DNA from 2 places in the Mangrovibacillus cuniculi genome. Region 2 is predicted to be linked to the other one. Evidence: predicted binding sites of a transcription regulator. Region 2 holds the regulator's gene; the other holds the start of a gene.

Region 1 (7,244 bases), 340 kb from region 2:
ACTTCTAACATTTGTTCAAACCAAGCGTTAAATGCTCTTGCGTCTTCTGTTGCGATGGCAGCATTAGGGAAGAGAGGCGTAAAGGAGATGGCACTTTTAAATCTTCAAAAAGCACATTACGCAAAGAATCGATTAAAAGAGTCTGGTTTTACCATTGAATGGGATGGTGCATCGTTCAACGAATTCGTCGTTAAATTAGAGCGTCCAGTTAGCGAAGTGAATGCACTTCTTCGAAACAAAGGCATCATTGGTGGATTTGACCTTGGTCGAGTAAAAAACGAGTGGAATAACCTAATGTTAGTTGCTGTAACAGAACTTAGAACAAAAGAAGAAATTGATCAATTCGTTGTAGAGCTGGAGGGATCTTATGTTAACGCATGAACAACCTTTACTATTTGAATTATCAAAAGAAGGACGTATTGGTTATAGTTTGCCAGATTTAGATGTACCAGAGGCTCCTTTAGAGAGTTTACTGGATGAAACATTTATTCGTGAAACTCCAGCAGAGCTTCCAGAGATCTCTGAATTAGATATCATGCGTCATTATACTGCTCTATCTAAGCGAAATCATGGGGTGGATTCTGGGTTTTATCCGCTTGGATCTTGTACGATGAAATATAACCCGAAAATTAATGAAGCTGTTGCCAGATTTGCAGGATTTGCTCATATTCATCCTCTTCAAGATGAGGAAACAGTGCAAGGCGCAATGGAATTAATGTATGATTTACAAACGCACCTTAGAGAAATTACAGGGATGGACGAGGTAACGCTTCAACCTGCAGCAGGTGCCCATGGGGAATGGACTGGATTAATGATGATTCGTGCGTACCATGAAGCGAATGGCGACATTCATCGTACGAAAGTAATTGTTCCAGACTCGGCACATGGAACAAACCCTGCATCTGCGACCGTAGCTGGATTTGAAACGGTAGAAGTAAAATCAGATGAACATGGATTAGTAGATTTAGAAGATTTAAAACGTGTTGTAGGTCCTGATACTGCCGCATTAATGTTAACGAATCCAAACACGTTAGGTTTATTTGAGGAACATATTGTAGAAATGGCACAAATCGTTCATGAAGCTGGAGGTAAGCTTTATTACGACGGAGCTAACCTAAATGCTGTTCTATCCAAAGCTCGTCCAGGAGATATGGGATTTGACGTAGTTCACTTAAACTTGCATAAAACATTTACTGGTCCACACGGTGGTGGAGGTCCTGGTTCTGGTCCTGTTGGAGTGAAGCAAGACTTAATTCCATATTTACCGAAACCTGTTTTGGTTAAATCAGGTGATCGTTATACCTTTGATTATAATCGTCCAGAAGCAATTGGACGTGTGAAGCCTTTCTATGGAAACTTCGGGATCAATGTTCGTGCTTATACTTATATTCGCTCCATGGGTCCAGATGGCTTAAAAGCAGTAACGGAAAATGCTGTTCTAAATGCAAACTACATGATGAGAAGATTAGCTCCTTATTTCGTATTACCATATGATCGACATTGTAAACATGAGTTCGTAATTTCTGGTAAGAAACAAAAAGCTCTAGGGGTAAGAACACTTGATATGGCTAAACGTCTGCTTGACTTTGGTTATCATCCACCAACAATTTATTTCCCTCTTAACGTGGAAGAGTGCATGATGATTGAACCAACGGAAACAGAATCAAAAGAGACGCTTGATGCATTTGTAGATGCCATGATTCAAATTGCAAAAGAAGTAGAAGATACACCTGAACTTGTTCAAGAAGCACCACATACGACTGTTATTAAGCGACTTGACGAGGCGACAGCTGCACGTAAACCGATTTTACGTTATCAAAAAGCATAAAATAGTTTAAGAGAGTATATAGGACTAGTTCCTTATACTCTTTTTTAGATTTATGCAGGAATTTTACTAAAAATGTAAAAATATATAGTAGGGTAATAATAAACAGGATTAGAAGAAAAGAGGGGTAGAATTGAGGCTTTTGAGTTTGACGTTAGTAATAATGTTCTACTTAGTTGGGTGCAATTCTATCCCTTCTGATTTGCCAATAGATGCACCGTCTTCAGAAGAAGAGGTAATGAGTGAAAAAGTAAGTAAGGCTCCTTACAGTCCACCATTGATTGACTTCTTAAAAAAGAAACCAAAAGTATATGAAAAAGAAACTAGTCCTTTCGTAGTATCATTTGTTGGGGATGTCATGATGGATTGGTCTGTCAAAGGAGCAATAGAAAAATATGGTCCCGATTTTCCATGGAAAGATGTCACGCCTATTCTATCTGCATCAGATATAAGTATTGCGAATCTAGAAACTGCTGTGACAACAAGAGGGATTGCAGACGATAAACAATATGCTTTCCGCTCTGCACCAGACTCTTTAAAGGGTTTAGCAAATGCTGGAGTTGATATTGTTTCTTTAGCAAATAATCACTCTTTAGACTATGGAGTGGAAGGTTTGTTAGATACGTTTGATTATATTACTGCTTCAGGTATGCGTTATATTGGTGCGGGAAAATCAGAAGAAGAAGCGTATCAATCGATCGAAATGACGCTAGGGGGCGAAAAGTTAGTTTTTTAGCTTTTTCTCGAGTACTTCCAACTGTAGATTGGTATGCTGTTGGAAATTCTCCAGGTATAGCCAGTGGGTACCAAGAAGATCGAGTAGTAGATATTATTCAGAAAGAAAAGGCAGAAAATGATCTTGTTTTTGTGTACATTCATTGGGGAAAAGAGAAAATTTCTCACCCAGAACAGTATATTCGTAACTACGGAAAAATGATGGTGGATGCTGGTGCGGATGCAGTTGTAGGCTCACATCCTCATGTACTTCAAGGAGTAGAATATTACAAGGAAAAACCTATTGCCTATTCGTTAGGTAACTTTTTATTTCCTGATTATGTTTCCGGGCTATCTGCTGATACAGGTATTATGAATTTTGTAGTGGACGATAAAATAACATTGGAATTCTTTCCATATGTCATTTTAGATAATCAGATTGTTGGTCCAAGTGATACCTACATTGAAAGTCAGAGAAGATATTTAGAAGGGATTTCTTACTTTGTTAAGGCTGAAAGCTTAGGGAATGGTGGGTTTGTATTATTGCCTAAGCAATAAAAAACGCAGGTTGTTAGCCCGCGTTTTTTTATTATTTCTTCTTCACCTTACCAGTCCAAGTACGGAAGCCGCCTTTTAAATGGTAAAGTTCACGATGTCCTTTTTTATATAGAAGTTGTGCAGCTCGACCGCTTCTAATCCCGTTTTGACAATATAAGTATACAGGTTGGTCTGGACGAATTTCTTGTGCACGAGTACGGAATTGAGATACCGGTATATTTCGAGAACCCCAAATGTGTCCGCCTTCATGTTCTTTTGTTTCACGAACATCAATCAATTGAGCTTTACGATACCCTTGACGAAACTCTTCTTCTGTCAACGGTTTCAATATACGTTTTTGTTTAAAATACGTATAAAGTGAATACGAGATAATTGCTCCTAAAATTATAAATAGTACATATAAACTTTCCATACCACTATCTCCCTTTCTACCTAAACACTATATTCTATTATATTCATCTACATTAGAATTATCAAAGGAAACAGAACAATTTGTATCAAAACTTTGAAAGCAATCTGCTTCTTTGATAGACTTACTAGGACACTATGAGAAAAGGATCTGGTTAGATTGACAAAAGAAATTTGGGCATTTATTGATTCTGGAGATCGCTCTCCCTCTTATAATATGGCATTAGATGAGGCACTTTTAGAGTGGCACAGCAAAGGAGAGATTCCTCCAGTGGTCCGATTCTACGGTTGGAATCCTCCTACGCTTTCCATTGGTTATTTTCAAAAAGCTGAAAAAGAAATAGATTTGGAAAAAGTAAAAGAATTAGGTCTTGGATTTGTTCGTCGTCCGACAGGTGGAAGAGGTGTTCTTCATGAGCATGAATTAACATATTCTGTCATTGTATCTGAAGAACATCCAGAGATGCCTAAGACTGTTACGGAAGCGTATCGAGTTATTTCAGAAGGAATTCTAAAAGGGTTTCATGCACTTGGAATGGAAGCTTACTTTGCTATTCCAAGAACGGATGAAGAAAAAAATAGTTTGAAGAATCCTCGTTCTTCTGTATGCTTTGATGCTCCTTCTTGGTATGAATTAGTGGTAGAAGGAAGAAAAGTAGCAGGTAGTGCACAAACAAGACAAAAAGGAGTAATCCTTCAACATGGATCAATCCTTTTAGACTTAGATGAGGATAAATTATTTAGTTGTTTTATCTACTCTAATGAACGTGTAAAAGAAAGAATGCGCCAAGCATTTCGTAAAAAAGCAGTAGCTATAAGTCAATTAACCGATCGTAACATTACGATACACGAAGCGAAAGAAGCATTTCACAAAGGATTTGAAGAAGGCTTAAATATTGAATTAAAGCCATACGTTTTAACAGACGAGCAAGAAGCATATGTAGAAAAACTAGCAAAAGAAAGATACGAATCAGATGAATGGAATTACCGAAGATAGTAATTGTAACATAATTGTAATAATAGGGTGAATGTATCTTTTTTAAAAGGAATAGCATAACAACTACTTTCCTCTATTTTAAATCAAGATATTCATAGTAAAATTATTCCTGCAACATTCATATAAAGGACTAGAGTCGAAATTTGTACTCTAGTTCTTTTGTTTTCGTCGTTTTTCTCTTTTTTTTATTCTATTTGAAGTTTGACAAATGGAAAGGTTTCTATAAAAAATTCTATATATAGTAATTTGTCGAAAAACTCATAACTATATATTGTGTTTATATCTTGTTTTGCCAACACAACATATGGTAAGGTATTGCTTGTAGATTAATAGAGTAGAGGGGTTGCTAGATTATGACAGTTGTCGAAAATCGTATTCAAACAGTAAATGTGGAAAAGTTAAACCAAGATATTGAGCAATTTCCACAAGTGTATCCAATTACAAAAGATATGAAGATTACGCATAGTGGAGTATCTCGTCTAGTTATGTTAGATCGTTATTCTTTTAAAGATACAGCGAAGACAACTTTATCCCCTGGTGATTTTGTCGTGTTAACAGTTAAAGATGATCCAAAATTTCCTGCTCGCGGAGTAGGTTTTGTGCAAGATATAAATTGGGATACGAGAACGGCGACTATCTGGATAGAAGAGGAGTATCGAGGAGCTCTGACTGGAGAACAGCAAGAATCAGGTATTATAGAGAAGTCAATTGATTCATTGGATAAACCGTTAGAAATTTATTACGAACAGATTGCTCTTCGTAATGCAACGGGTCTTTCTTCGGTTGAAAAATCAAATGAATTGCAAGAGAAGTGGAAAAAGAAGTTTTACGAAGAATTATCATCGATGAATTTTGTACCAGCTGGGAGAGTATTATACGGAGCAGGAGCACAGACAGATGTAACGTACTTCAACTGCTATGTCATGCCTTATGTGCAAGATTCTCGTGAAGGAATTTCTGAGCATCGTAAGCAAGTAATGGAAATTATGAGTCGTGGTGGTGGAGTTGGAACAAATGGTTCTACTTTAAGACCAAGAAACACTTTAGCTAGAGGCGTTAACGGTAAATCATCTGGTTCCGTTTCATGGTTAGATGATATTGCTAAATTAACTCATTTAGTAGAACAAGGTGGCTCCAGACGAGGAGCACAAATGATTATGCTTGCAGATTGGCATCCAGATATTATTGAATTTATTATTTCAAAAATGCAAAATCCTCGTATTTTACGATTCCTAATTGAAACAACGAACGATTCTTACATTCGTAAATTAGCAGAAGAAAAACTCTCGTTTACTCCATTAACACCAACGGAAAATGCAATGTACCAAGGTATTGCTAACTTTGCAAACGTACCTGGAAACGGTGGATTTGATCCAAAAGTGATACAGCATGCAGTGGAGAAACTACAAGACGGTGGAAGTTACACGGTACAGAATCCTGAATTTTTAACTGGTGCCAATATTTCTGTTTGTTTAACAGATGATTTTATGGAAGCTGTTGAAAAAGATAAAATGTATGAACTGCGTTTCCCTCATGTAGAAAATTATTCTAAAGAAGAAATGGAAATCTACAATAAGGAATGGCATGAAGTTGGAGACGTTCGAGAATGGGAAAAACGTGGACTTGCTGTTCGTACGTATCGATCCATTAAGGCGAAAGAGCTGTGGAATTTAATTAACATTTGTGCAACGTACTCTGCTGAGCCAGGAATCTTCTTCATTGATAATGCGAATGAAAAAACAAATGCTAAGAGCTACGGACAACATGTAGTAGCGACAAATCCTTGTGGTGAGCAACCTCTTGCGCCATACTCGGTTTGTAACTTAGCAGCTATAAACCTAGCGAATATGGTGGACAAAGGTGCAAAAGCAGTAGACTTAGAAAAGCTTAAATCTACTGTGCGTACAGGAGTGCGTATGCAAGATAATGTCATTGATGCTACTCCGTATTTCTTGGAGGAAAATAAGAAGCAAGCACTAGGTGAAAGACGTGTAGGCTTAGGCGTAATGGGTCTTGCAGATCTACTAATTTATTGTGAGCTAGAGTATGGGTCCCCGGAAGGTAACCGATTAGTAGATAAAGTTTTTGAAACAATTGCAGTTGCTGCATATGAAGCGTCGGTTGAACTGGCCAAGGAAAAAGGGAGCTTCCCGTTCTTAAATGGTGAATCGGAAGAGGAAGCGAAAATTATCCGTTCTCGCTTTATTGAATCTGGATTTATGAAGCAAATGCCAGAGTCTGTTCGTGAATCTATTTTAGAGCATGGTATTCGCAATTCTCACTTACTTACAGTCGCGCCGACTGGTTCGACAGGAACAATGGTGGGAGTAGCAACAGGTTTAGAACCGTACTTCTCTTTCTCTTATTTCCGTAGTGGAAGATTAGGCAAATTTATTGAAGTAAAAGCTGCCATAGCGAAAGAGTATATGGATAGACATCCAGAAGCAACAGAGCTTCCAGAGTGGTTTAAATCTGCTATGGAACTTTCGCCAGAAGCTCATGCGGATGTGCAATGTATTATCCAACGATGGATCGACAGCTCTATCTCTAAGACGGTGAATGCTCCAAAAGGCTATACAGTAGAGCAAGTACAAAAAGTATATGAGCGCTTGTATCAAGGTGGAGCAAAAGGTGGAACGGTGTATGTGGATGGAAGTCGTGATGCGCAAGTTCTTACGTTAAAAGCAGAAGATAATACGTTTGATGAAAGCAATGGTGTTAGTAATGTTGCTAGAAAACAAG
Region 2 (7,244 bases):
TTCTCGACTGTACGATTAGTAGGCTTTTGAACTTTTTCAACCATGGATGGTTCTGATTTTTTATGATTAAATCGATACCATTCTTTCACGTTTCTAGATAAAATCTCTAAGTCAATGGCCCCTTCTTCTGTAACACTGTGTAAAATTTCATCTTTCATGGATAAAGTATCTATTCCATATAAAAAGCCAAGCTTCTGCACATGCGCTAATACTTGAGATGTAATTGCTTTATCCGAAAGTAAGTTACCTTTTAGGCCTGATCGTAACAAATCTAGATCTATATGCTGGTCCGTCAACTGAACCGATCCTTTTTGTGCTTCTGTTACAAATCTTTGCTCTTTTTCCAAAGAAGATACTTGTTGAAAGACAGGGTCTAATATCGTCCTGGAAACATCAATGGAAAACACATCGTCATACGATCTTGTAACCTCTTGCCAATCTTTTCTCATTGGAGCTTGGTCCGTAAGTAGAGATTTTAACGTTTGGAATCTACTTTGTCCTACTTTCCGATATAACGGTACGCTCAATATTGGTTCTTCAAAAAAATCCTTAGCTTGTAAAGGGGCATGAAGATGATAGAGAAAATGTCTTTTTTGATCTTCTTTTTTCTCAAATACTTTCACAAGTCCCGTCGCTTCTAACCGGTTTCTTGCCAATATTAATTCACTTAACGGGACTTGCAGAATATCTAATAAGGAATAATGCATCGTTGGTTCACTACGCAATCGATTCATTGAAGGTTCATACGAAAGGTGATGAAATAACGCTGCACTAAGTGAACCAATTAGAGGTTGATATAATAACGTAAGCAATCGATAGTGTTCTGGTTGTAGAAAACCGGATAGATATACTTCATATGTATCAGAAGGCTGAATGTCTTTCCAAATCATGTCCTGCTCTCTCCTTCAAAGGAACGAGAAGAGCCAAGACGTCTCTTAAGGTGTCTTAGCTCTACTGTTAGTCCTTTTTCATTAGTTCTTTTAATTCTTCGATAAATACGTGTACGTCTTTAAATTGACGATAGACAGAAGCGAAGCGAACGTACGCAACTTCATCAATTTTAGCCAACCGATCCATGACAAGTTCGCCAACTTCCACGGACTTTACTTCCGATAAACCTCGATTTCTTAAATCATTTTCTACCTGGTAAACTAAGTTTTCTAGCTCTTGAAGAGGTACCGGTCTTTTCTCACAAGCTTTTATTAATCCACGCAACATCTTTTCTCGACTAAATTCTTCTCTTGTTCCCTCTTTTTTCACAACAATTAAAGGAGCTTCTTCTACTTTTTCAAATGTTGTAAATCGGTAGCTACAAGATTCACATTCTCTTCGTCGTCTAGTAACACGTCCTTCTTCTGTAGAGCGTGAATCAACTACTTTTGTTCCGTTATGAAAGCAACTAGGACACTTCACTTTCCATACCTCCTTTTAGAACAATTCTCTTATCCATCAATCTCTTGAAATTTCTTTTTCAATTCTGCATATATAGAAAGTATCTCTTGTTTAAGTTTTGGCTGAGCACCAGTTGGAATAAAGAGATCTGTGGAGTTCTTTACATCTACAGCTGTTTTTATCGGTGTAAGTTGGACAACAGAAACCACCAATAACCCAGATTTATCTCTTGGTCTTTGAGCCATGATTTCACCGCGATCCACAGAAACAGAAATTACTCTGTATCCTACCTTTTCAATTAATCCTTTTATTTCTTCCACCATTTTTCTGCCTGATTCTTTATAATAACGTGTTTGTAGCGTTACATCTTCATGTGCATCGCTCGTTTCACACTCTTTTGAAAATCGTTTAAAAATCCCCATCAGTCAACCCTGCTTTCGTTCTATATTGTTCTCTTAATGATAAATTTAATAAGCGATTAGTTCAAGTAAAGAAATAGATTCTAGTTTAAAACGTATCACACAATTGTAAAACAATTATGCATAATGCACAAAAAAGCTCCCCATTAACGGGGAGCTTTTTACTCTTAAAGAGCTTTAGCTTCTGAATTTGCTTTTACTTGAACTGGACCCATACCACGTGGAATCTCTACTGTTTCACGTGTTTCAGCTCCTAATGCATCAGCAATGTAGTTCGCTGCAATGTTCGGATCTAAATCTCCACATGTATACACATCGATGCTTGCATAGCCGTGTTCTGGGAAGCTGTGAATCGTAAGGTGTGATTCAGAAATAATGACGACACCACTTACACCCTGAGGAGCAAATTTATGAAATGCTACCTCGCGAATTTCAGCACCAGACTTTAAAGCGGCATCTACAAACGTTTTTTCAATTCCTACAACATCGTTTAACTTGTCAAAATCACAGCCCCAAAGCTCTGAGATGACATGACGACCCATTGTTTCCATTGATTGTTTCCCCCTTTACTAGAATTAAATATAAAGACAATCGACATTGGGTTTTGTATAACTACCACGGGGGAAAGTTAGTCCGAAGAGGTCCTAACCCTTTAAGTAGTTATGATACTATATTCAACTACGTGAGCGCTAAGTTCACGAATCATAGTATACTTTGTTTAAAATTGAATTGCAATGAGTTTTTTCAATTTGTTATATGTCCTTTTGAAGCATCCCCTAAAAATCAAGTGTGTACACTGTTAATAAAAACCTTTGTTAAATTTTAGAACAAAACATTAAATCAAAGATTAGGTTTCTGCAATCCTTTATTTCTTAACCCATAATTTCTATAAACAAAACAAAGACAGGTAGATTCATCCATCTACCTGTCTTTCGTACGTTTGTTCCAAATGCTCATATCACAAGTAATTTTAACTAATCTTCACCTTAGCCAGCAAACCCATTTCACTTGCTACTTTTTTCGTTAGGTCTACTACACGGCATGAGTAGCCCCATTCGTTGTCGTACCATGCTAATACTTTGATTTTTGTCCCTTCCATAACCATTGTTGATAAAGAATCAATAATAGCGGAGTGAGGGTTTGTATTAAAGTCAATGGATACTAATGGCTCATCGCAGACTTCTAGCACACCGTTTAAGGAAGTTCTAGACATGCGTTTAAACATGCTGTTTACTTCATCAACAGTAACTTCTCTTTCTACATCTACAACTAGATCAACTAATGACACATTTGGTGTTGGAACACGTAATGCCATTCCATGTAATTTCCCCTTTAATTCAGGCAGTACTAGAGCTAAAGCTTTTGCAGCTCCTGTTGATGTTGGGATGATGGATTGACCACACGCTCTTGCACGACGTAGATCTTTATGCGGATTATCGATATTTTTTTGATCATTCGTGTAAGCATGAACTGTAGTCATTAAACCATTTACAATTCCAAACTCTTCGTGTAACGCTTTTACCACAGGTGCCAGACAGTTTGTCGTACACGATGCATTTGAAATAATATCATGTTGTTCTATATTTAACTTTTCGTCATTAACTCCCATAACAATGGTGATATCTTCTTCTTTCCCAGGTGCAGTAAGGATTACTTTTTGTGCTCCAGCTTCCAAGTGAAGTGCCGCATTTTTGCGATCGTTGAATTTACCAGTAGCTTCAATAACTATATCTACCTCTAATTCATTCCAAGGAAGAAGGGCTGGATTTCGTTCGTTTACCAATGTAATCACTTTTCCATTTACAAGCAAACCTTCTGAACACGGTTCAACAGACCCTATAAACGGACCATGTGTGGAATCATATTTTAACAAGTGTGTTAACGTCTCTGCAGAGTAACTTGCATTAATTGCAACAATGTTCATGTCACCTTCTGTCATCGCTCTACGAAATACCATTCTTCCGATACGCCCAAAACCGTTTATCGCTATTCTCATGATTGCTCCCCCTTTTAGTGTAACACATATATACCCCTTAATATGTAATTAGTATATCACATTAGGACTTTTTTGACTATACTATATAGAATATTTTGAAAGCGCTTAAATATTTCTATATTTTCATCTATTTTTGCAAAATTACTGAATATTTCTGTTGTACTAATCGAGACTCATCCAGTACAAACCACATCATGTGAATGCCCTTGTGTTGTACCTAATTACAACAAAAAAGCTGCATCGTGTAGTGGCTTTCGCTCATACAACGTGCAGCTTTAACTTAAATGACAAGACTGAACTTAGTACCTTAAGTTGCTTAAGTATTTATCTAATTGAATAGATAAATCTTCCTTACTTCCTGAATTATCTATCGTCACATTTGCCAATTTCTTTTTCTCATTAATTGGCATTTGAGATGCAATTCTACTTAGCGCTTCTTCTTGAGAATAGCCATTTCTTCGCATCAATCTCTCTAGCTGTATCTCCTTTGGAACATAAATTAATAACGTTTGATCTACAATAGAAGTTAATTTACTTTCAAATAGTAATGGTATATCTAAAAAAACTATTTGGTTTCCCTCTTTTAGGTATTCATCTGCTTGAAAGAGCATTTCTCTTCTAATAGCTGGGTGCATAATGGAGTTAAGAGTAAGCCTTGCCTCTTCATTTTGAAACACTATAGATCCTAATTTCTCTCTATTCAAACTACCATCTTCATGAAGCATCCCTTGGCCAAAATGCTCTGCAATTTGGGTTAACGTTGGCTTGTTAGGCTCTACAATTTCTTTTGCAATTTTATCAGCATCTACCACAGGGTACCCTTGATCCTCTAAATAATTAGACGCAGTAGACTTACCAGAAGCAATTCCACCAGTAATACCTATAATCATTCGCGTACTCCTTTATCTCTTATAACTTTAAAATTCCTATCACTATCAGTATCACACCTGGGAGAAAGGAAAGTCTTTGTAACCATGATATGTGTGAAAACCATTTCCCTAGTTTCAGTCCGCTGGCTAGGAAGATAAAACACATACATCCCACTAATGTGGATAGCATTAAAGGAGAGACACCCAACAGTGCGGCACCAATACCTGCTCCAAACGCATCCAATGAAAGGGCCAATCCCAGCATTACTGCTTCAATTCCTGTAATTGTTCCACTTTTATCAAAATCAGCTTCCGTTGGTCTTTTTAAAATTTGAATTACTAATCCGATAGACTTTAGTTCTAATTTTACAATCACTTTTTCATGAGGTAACTTTTCTTCCGTTAGTTTCTCAGGTCTAAAAAATTGATATAATACCCAAGCCCCAAGTAATACGAGGATTACCCCTCCTAAAGTTTCCCCTATAGTAGGGTCGAAAAATTGACTCAACCATCTTCCTAAAAGCATAGCAACTATTAATGTTATCCCAGAAAACAAACCAATAATCGCTATCGACTTTATCGGTAACTTCATTCCCCTTAACCCATACGTAAAGCCCGCACTAAAGCTATCTAAGCTTACTGCAAAGGCTAAAATTAATAGAACCGCCAAAACTTACAACCCCTTCCAAGCACGTCATGTTAAACCAGTATATGATGACGGCCTGGGCAGGTGTTCCGCGTCCTTTTTAAGGCACGATTTGGCAAGAGAGACATATGTGTGTGCCTCGACCCGCAACTTTTATTTTCTCTATTGGTTTTCCACAAACTAAACAAGGTTCTCCTGTTCTTCCATAGACATATAATCTTTTTTGGAAGGTTCCGATTTTCCCTTGAGAATTAACATATGTTCGTATCGTGCTACCTCCAAGTTCTACCGCTTCTTGAAGGGTATCGATAATTTCTTGATAAAGTAAGGCAATTTCTTTTTCTGTTAAACTTTTTGCTTCTCGTAACGGATGAATCTTTGCACGGAATAATGCTTCATCCACATAAATATTTCCTAATCCTACTACTGCTTTTTGATCCAATAAAACTGCTTTAATAGACCTAGACGTTTTTTCAAATGCTTGTTGTAGAACTTCTGGTTGAAACAATGCAGAAAAAGGCTCAGGACCTAAATCTACTAAAGAGGAATGATGTAATGCCATTCCTTTCTTTACAAGGTGCATGGTACCAAACTTCCTTACATCTCGATACCTTAGTTCCGTTCCATCTGTAAAAGTGAACACAACGTGTGTGTGTGGTTCTTCTTTATCTCCTTGGTCATGAACGGAAAACTTCCCCTCCATTCTAAGGTGGGAGATAAGTGTCCAATTGGATAATTCAAATAATAGAAATTTCCCTCTTCTTTCTATTGTTTCAATTACTTCTCCATCTAGTTGTAAACGAAATAGGTCTAACTCAGGCTCCTTGACAATTTTCGGCCACCTAACGTCAACAGATTGAACTTTCTTCCCTTGCACTAAATGAAGAAGTGTACGTCTGGCTGTCTCGACTTCTGGTAATTCTGGCAAAATATTTGCTCCTTTCTACTTTGCTTCGTACCAAGAAGGACCAAAGCTGACATCTGCTTTTAATGGTACAGATAGTTCTGCTGCTCGCTCCATCACTGTTGGTACAAGCTCCTTCATTAGTTCTAGTTCTTCTTCTGGAACTTCAAATACCAATTCATCGTGTACTTGTAGTAGCATCTTAGATGTTAATCCTTGTTCATCTAATTCATTTTGCATATCAATCATTGCCTTTTTAATAATATCTGCTGCGCTTCCTTGAATTGGAGTATTCATAGCCGTTCTTTCAGCAAAACTCTTTAAATTAAAGTTTCTGCTAGTGATATCTGGCAAGTACCTTCTTCTGTGAAGTAATGTTGAAACGTATCCTTGTTTCTTCGCATCCTTCACAATTTCATCCATATACTCTTTTACACCTGGGAAACTGTTTAGATATTTCTCGATAAACGTTCCTGCTTCTTTACGCGAAATAGATAAACTTTGTGATAGCCCGTAATCGCTAATTCCATAAACAATACCAAAATTAACAGCTTTCGCGTGTCTTCTCATTAACGAGGTAACTTCCTCTTCTTTGACACCAAAGACATCCATTGCGGTCTTCGTATGAACATCCCGATCTTCTAAGAAAGCTTCTTTGAGCCCCTCATCATCAGCAATATGCGCTAACACTCTAAGCTCAATTTGAGAGTAATCAGCAGCAAGAATGGTCCATCCTTCTGTAGAAGGCACAAAGGCTTGTCTAATTTTACGGGCTTCTTCTAACCTAATAGGGATGTTTTGTAAGTTAGGGTCAATAGAACTTAAACGACCTGTTTGTGTCAGCGCTTGATTATATCTGGTATGAATTCTAGAAGTGTCGTCGGTTATAACTTTTGTTAATCCTTCTACATAAGTCGATTGTAGTTTAGATAGCTGTCGATAATGAAGAATCTCTTTTACAATTTCATGTTCTGATTCTAATTTCTCTAAAACATCTGCTGAAGTCGAATATCCAGTT

Evidence for each region. Region 2 encodes NrdR, which represses ribonucleotide reductase genes. Its sites were predicted from a motif close to AACACNATATATNGTGTT; they were not measured.
Region 1: a site for NrdR is predicted at 4,763-4,780, ahead of G8O30_RS07680 (vitamin B12-dependent ribonucleotide reductase). Genes of this name have one in related genera too.

The regions. Positions count from the first base shown of each region.
Region 1 is NZ_CP049742.1:1,502,490-1,509,733, reverse strand. Features, by position in the region: gene gcvPA (aminomethyl-transferring glycine dehydrogenase subunit GcvPA) at 1-381, shown strand, start outside; gene gcvPB (aminomethyl-transferring glycine dehydrogenase subunit GcvPB) at 368-1,828, shown strand; partial or broken gene G8O30_RS16255 (CapA family protein) at 1,989-3,097, shown strand; gene G8O30_RS07690 (rhodanese-like domain-containing protein) at 3,129-3,509, opposite strand; gene G8O30_RS07685 (lipoate--protein ligase family protein) at 3,666-4,502, shown strand; gene G8O30_RS07680 (vitamin B12-dependent ribonucleotide reductase) at 4,856-7,244, shown strand, end outside.
Region 2 is NZ_CP049742.1:1,846,475-1,853,718, forward strand. Features, by position in the region: gene G8O30_RS09520 (replication initiation and membrane attachment family protein) at 1-890, opposite strand, end outside; gene nrdR (transcriptional regulator NrdR) at 958-1,413, opposite strand; gene G8O30_RS09530 (hypothetical protein) at 1,443-1,814, opposite strand; gene speD (adenosylmethionine decarboxylase) at 1,979-2,362, opposite strand; gene G8O30_RS09540 (glyceraldehyde-3-phosphate dehydrogenase) at 2,782-3,807, opposite strand; gene coaE (dephospho-CoA kinase) at 4,107-4,697, opposite strand; gene ytaF (sporulation membrane protein YtaF) at 4,717-5,346, opposite strand; gene mutM (DNA-formamidopyrimidine glycosylase) at 5,423-6,250, opposite strand; gene polA (DNA polymerase I) at 6,266-7,244, opposite strand, start outside.